Runella sp. SP2: one gene and its partner. The protein of the gene in region 1 interacts with the protein of each later gene in a pairwise test. Links are inferred from orthologs where the notes say so. Each region holds a gene or a part of one and is shown in the gene's direction. Other genes may lie near its edges.

The links. The genes of interacting proteins can lie anywhere in the genome.
Region 2: the proteins of dnaB (region 1) and dnaA interact in binary tests that used the Escherichia coli proteins (3 or more experiments, as listed by UniProt). The link is inferred for Runella sp. SP2 from one-to-one orthologs.

The regions. Positions count from the first base shown.
Region 1 is NZ_CP031030.1:3,020,037-3,023,055, reverse strand. The notes cover bases 3-2,971. They hold dnaB (replicative DNA helicase), read left to right. Parts: upstream 3-663; coding sequence 664-2,280; downstream 2,281-2,971. Other genes in these bases: DTQ70_RS12625 (N-acetyltransferase), read right to left, coding at 2,586-2,971; DTQ70_RS12630 (DUF6916 family protein), read right to left, coding at 2,277-2,573; DTQ70_RS12640 (glycosyltransferase family 9 protein), read left to right, coding at 3-404. Also shown: more of DTQ70_RS12640, read left to right, coding at 1-2; more of DTQ70_RS12625, read right to left, coding at 2,972-3,019. UniProt on the Escherichia coli protein: The main replicative DNA helicase, it participates in initiation and elongation during chromosome replication. Travels ahead of the DNA replisome, separating dsDNA into templates for DNA synthesis.
Region 2 is NZ_CP031030.1:1,321,093-1,323,957, reverse strand. What follows is about bases 17-2,831. They hold dnaA (chromosomal replication initiator protein DnaA), read left to right. Parts: upstream 17-617; coding sequence 618-2,045; downstream 2,046-2,831. Other genes in these bases: DTQ70_RS05570 (GNAT family N-acetyltransferase), read left to right, coding at 2,038-2,831; DTQ70_RS05580 (methylmalonyl-CoA mutase subunit beta), read right to left, coding at 17-379. In the rest of the region: more of DTQ70_RS05580, read right to left, coding at 1-16; more of DTQ70_RS05570, read left to right, coding at 2,832-2,865. UniProt on the Escherichia coli protein: Plays an essential in the initiation and regulation of chromosomal replication. Binds in an ATP-dependent fashion to the origin of replication (oriC) to initiate formation of the DNA replication initiation complex once per cell cycle.

The DNA.
Region 1 (3,019 bases):
AGTTGATTCATTGGTTGATTGAAGACTTGGGCTATACGGTGGTGGAAATTGGGCTAAAAAGCAAAAATTCGGTGAGGAGTACCAAGTACATTGACGCCTGCGGAAAGTATTCGTTATTACAAACGGCGGAAATCATTCGGAGAGCACAGTATTTTATCGGGATAGACAGCGGGCCTGCTCATTTGGCAAATGCTGTAGGTACGTATGGTATATTGCTTTTTGGTAAATTAAATAACTTCGATACGTACATGCCATACTCAGGTGACTATCAAAATGGCCGCAATGCTCGTTTGTTGTGGCAAACGGGTAAAACGTGCGCAGCGCTTGAATACCAATGGGTTCGGGGAGAAATAGAGGTAATTTTGGCAAAAAGTTATAAAGCACAGTTAACCGTTATCAGTTAATCGTTAACCGTGTAGGCTAAGTAATTGTGCAAAATTAAAATGGATACTATCAATCATATAACTCCTTTAACCCCACGCCTTCAGGCTGGGGTGGAAAAAAAAGCCCGCGTAAAGCTCTCATATTGTATCCCCAGCCTAAAGGCGTGGGGTTAAAATAGAATTAAGCGAGTATAAAATTTTAGTAAGTAGTTAGTAATCAGTACAAATAACGGTTAACAATTAACTGTGCGAAGCAATCAAGTAGTTTATTTTGACACAAATGGAAAACGATAAGTCCCATAATTTTCTTCGAAAAGGCACGTCAGGATATGGCTCGCGAGCGGCAAATAATAACCGCTGGTTGGAGTCGGGAGCGGGTGCAGGAAAACTTCCACCTCAAGCACTTGAGCTGGAAGAGGCAGTGCTGGGGGCTTTGATGATTGAAAAAGACGCGCTCAACGCGGTTATTGATATTTTAAAGTCGGACAGTTTTTATAAAGAAGCGCACCAACGCATCTATAATGCGATTATTACGCTCTTTACAAACTCTGAACCTATTGACTTGTTGACGGTTACGACTCAGCTGCGTCAATTGGGCGAGCTAGAAGTAGTGGGTGGAGCACAGTACATTACGGCCCTAACCACCAAAGTAAACTCCGCAGCGAACATCGAATACCACGCTCGGGTGATTGCGCAAGCGTCGATGAAGCGAGAAATGATTTCGGTCGCGTCAAAGATTTTGCAAGACGCATTTGAGGATACGACCGACGTTTTTACCTTGCTTGATACCGTAGAACAATCGCTTTTTAAAATTTCCGAATCCAATATCCGTAAGAATTACGCCGACATGAGCGCGCTCATGACCGAGGCATTACGCGAGTTGGAGCGCCGTCGCGAACAAAAAGACGGTCTGACGGGCGTCCCCTCAGGTTTTACGCAACTCGACCGCCTCACGTCGGGTTGGCAACCTACCGAATTGGTGATTCTTGCCGCTCGGCCAGCGATGGGTAAAACTGCGTTTGTAGTTTCAAGCCTACGAAATGCTGCCGTGGATTTTGGAATGCCCGTGGCGATTTTCTCTTTGGAGATGTCGGCGGTGCAGCTGGTCAATCGTATGATTTCGGCCGAAGCCGAGATTGACAGTGAAAAATTAAAGAAAGGAAACTTAGCCCCGCACGAGTGGACACAACTCCACCAACGCATCGACCGACTGATGCGGGCGCCTATCTACATTGATGACACGCCAGCCTTGTCGATTTTGGAATTACGTGCCAAATGCCGCCGTTTGAAACAACAACACGACATTCAAATGGTCGTGATTGACTACTTGCAGCTCATGCAAGGTGATAGCAGCAAGGGGGCAGGAAACCGCGAACAAGAAATTGCGTCGATTTCGCGGGCGTTGAAAAACTTAGCTAAAGAACTTAATGTCCCTGTGATTGCCTTGTCGCAGTTGAGTCGTGCCGTCGAAACCCGTGGTGGTGACAAGCGTCCGCAGCTGTCTGACTTACGTGAATCGGGCTCAATCGAGCAGGACGCGGACATGGTTGCGTTCTTGTACCGTCCTGAGTATTATGGATTTACGCAAGATGAAGCGGGTAATTCAGTACAAGGAGTAGGAGAAGTGATTGTCGCCAAAAACCGTAGTGGCTCGTTGGATACCATTCAGTTGCGGTTTATTGGTAAATACACCAAATTTGCCGATTTGGATGGTTTTTATGGCGCAGCTTCCTCACCTACGCCATCGTTTAATCCAGAAGCTAGGGCACAAGCGGCGAGTTCGTTTGACAACCCACCTGCTTCGACTGGCGGAACTTTTAAAAGTAAAGCCAACGATTTGGGCGATATGGGGATGAACTTTCCACCCCCAAATCCGCTAGATGAGCCTCCGTTTTAGCTAAATACAACCTCATAACGCATCCCTTTGGCACCAGGGCCGATGGGCACCATAAAAAGTTGTACATCCCCCGCAGTGGGGTGCGTTAAGGTAAAAGTACCCTGCAAGTAGTACTGACGCGTCATGTCTGTCTCAAACTCTAGTGTAAAAGGTTGACGGTAATTGCCGACACCAGTGCTCCACGCAGAAACGCGGGTGAGTTGAGCAGGGTGACTTGTTTCCGACGCAAAATGGATGGTAAAGTCCTGATTTAGATAGGGTTGAAAATCAGTGATTTGTAAGGTATCAATCATTTTCTACAAAAGTTAAGAGGTAGGATCAGGTTTCCATTCGTACAAATGGTACACCGTATTAAATTCTCCGATTTTTTTAAAGCCCAAACGCTCGTACAAATGCAGGGCGGGGTTGTTGTATTCCACATGAATTGTCACCGATTTACTAAGATCAGCTCCTTGGCGAAGCACTGCCTCTAGGAGCTTGCTGCCCAAACCTTGGCCTCGGTAGGGTGGCAGGATAGCAATGTCCATAATACGTACTTCGGTGGGGCTGTACTGCCAATGCACATAAAGCCGTCCGATTGCCTGCTGCTGTTCTGTTTCGATGATTTGTAAGTCTGCGCCTTTGTACAATTCTTGGTAATACTGGTGCTGGGCCATAAACTGCTGGGTCACAAAAGTGCGCTTTTGCGCTTCGGTCCAGTCAGGTACTAGGGCCAATTCCTCGGCCCTAGTACTGGCAT
Region 2 (2,865 bases), 1.7 Mb from region 1 along the record:
AAACGGGTGTTTCGCTCAACTTTATCCCGTCGAGCAATTTTGTCAGTTCTATTTTTTTATTTTTTGTCAAATCCAACGTCAACGCATCCACTCCTTTTTGAAGTAGTGCTTTGAGCTGCGAGTTGGTTGCTTTTTCTTCCCCTACTTCCACTTGTGGCTGATTGAGCCAACCTGCATTTTTAGCCTGAGAAGCCTGAATTTCCACAAAACGCTCATCTGCAAGGTCTTCTGCTCCATAGTAAGGCTCGACCACGATCCCTTCCGCCGTATTCCACAACAGGGTTGCCTCAAAATCCTTTCCCTTTAGGTCTTTAATGGTTTGCTGTTTCCAAATTTCTTTGGAAGCGGGGGAAAATTCGGAGAAAAGAGGTAAGTTCATGAAGTCTTGTACTTTTTAAAGAAAAAATAATTTTATAACGATGGGGTAAAAATAGATGGAATAACTTTCCGTTTCAAGCCTTGTGCTGGATTTGCTGCTATATAGATATAGATGCGCAAAAAACCCATGATTTTTTGCAAAAAAACTTCATTTCTGACAAAAATCAGCACCTCCTGCTTGTTGTTTATGCGTAAGTTTTCCCTAATTTTGCAGCCCTTTGTCCAAAAAATAGAGTTGAGTGAACTATCAATTACGCCGCGAAGTCGATGAGGTATGGGAGAAATGCCTGCAAGTCATCAAGGCAAATATCTCCGAGCAAAGTTTTAAAACCTGGTTTGAGCCGATTGTCCCCTTTCGGCTTGATGGGAAAACTTTGACCATACAAGTACCTAGTCAGTTTTTTTATGAGTGGCTCGAAGAAAACTATATTCACGTTCTTCGACGCGCACTCGACTTCGCTATTGGCCGTGAAGGACAACTCGAATACTCTATCATTGTTGACACAGGCACCGACCGCCAGCCACCGATTAAGGTGCACGTTCCGACGACCAACTCACCCGTAGCCGCCGAGGCCCGTCAGAAAGCAGCGTCAGAACCCCGAAAGCCTGCTCCACCGCCCGTGAGAGGGATTGATACGACGGAGTTGGATTTGTTTCTCAATGCCAATTACAGTTTTGACAACTACATTGAGGGAGATTGTAACCGTTTGGCCCGCTCGGCAGGGATGGCCGTGGCGCAGCGCCCTGGCGTTACTTCGTTCAACCCACTTCTGATTTATGGCGGCGTGGGTTTAGGAAAAACGCACTTGGTACAAGCCATCGGCAACCACATCAAAGGTCATTTTGGCGACAAATCGGTGTTGTACGTTTCTTCGGAAAAATTTACGAACCAATTTATCAACGCCATCAAAAACAACACCCTGCAAGATTTCACCGACTTCTACATGCGGGTGGATACGTTGATTTTGGACGATGTGCAGTTTTTATCGGGCAAAGAAAAAACGCAAGATACTTTCTTCCATATTTTTAATCACTTGCACCAATCGGGTCGTCAAATTATCATGACCTCCGACCGCCGTCCAAGTGAATTGCAGGGTCTTCAAGACCGTTTGCTTTCGCGCTTTAAGTGGGGACTCACGGCCGACCTCCAACAGCCCGACCTTGAAACGCGGATTGCCATCATTCAGCGCAAACTCCAAGCCGAGGGGATTTACATCGAAGCAAGTGTGATTGAATACGTGGCGCACAGTGTCAACACCAACGTTCGCGAACTTGAAGGGGTGATTATCTCCCTTATGGCCCAAGCATCGCTTGTTCGCCGCGACATTGACCTTGAATTGGCCAAAAACGTGTTAAAAAACATTGTTTCTACCGAAGAAAAGGAAGTCAATATCGACACGATTCAAGACATTGTATCGGACTTTTACGACGTGACCATCGCCGATTTGAAAAGCAAGAGCCGTAAAAAAGAGTTGGTATTCCCGCGGCAGGTGGCCATGTATTTTGCCAAAGAACTCACCGATTTGTCGTTGAAATCCATTGGGTATCACTTTGGCGGCCGCGACCACAGCACGGTCATTCACGCCGTACAAACCATCAGCGATTTGATGGAACAAGATGAAGCAGTAAAAGAAGCGCTCCAAAAAATTCGGAGTAATTTTGGGTAACATCCACCTCCTCCCGCATACCGCTTTCTCCCTTAGCCGTTGGGATGCTTTTATTGCGGCTTCCCCTCAGCGGATGGTGTATGCCTATTCGTGGTATTTGGAGGTGGTTTCGCCGCAGTGGCAGGCATTGGTACTGGAAGAAGAAGGAATTTGGAAGGCCATCATGCCGCTGCCTGTACAGAAAAAATGGGGGTTAAACGTAGTCCAACAGCCGTTTTACTGTCAATTTTTAGGGATTTTCACTACATCTTCGGTCGAGCTTACCTCGGTACAAACTGCTTTTTTGGAAGCCCTTTCTACGCATTTTCGGTACGTTTCTAGCTATTCGGGGCGGTTTTTAGGAGAACAATTGCCTCCGCAGTTTGAACGTCAACGCTGCTGCACGCACCTTTTTCCGCTAGATACGCCCTACCCTACCCTCCGTCAACGCTACTCTCCCGACCGTCGGATGAACCTGCGTCGGGCGCAAAACTTTGGCTGGGAACTACAAGAAAGCCGAGAGATTGCCCCACTCATTCAATTATTTCAAGAAAATCATGCCGCCAACATTCAGGGTGGCGTGGCCGAAACGGCTTACAAATTACTACGCAAGGTGGAAGAAGCATTGCGACAACAAAACGCCGCTCGGATTGTCTATGCGCTCAAAGATGGAAAAATAGAAGCTGGAGCGCTGTTTGCCGTCCACGACCAGCGCATTATTTATTTGTTCAACGCCGCCTCTCCCGTCGGGCGTAAAGGCAATGCGCGTACATTGTTGATTGACCAACTTATTCAAACCTACGCCAGCTCGGGCTATATTTTCGACTTTGAAAGTCCTGAA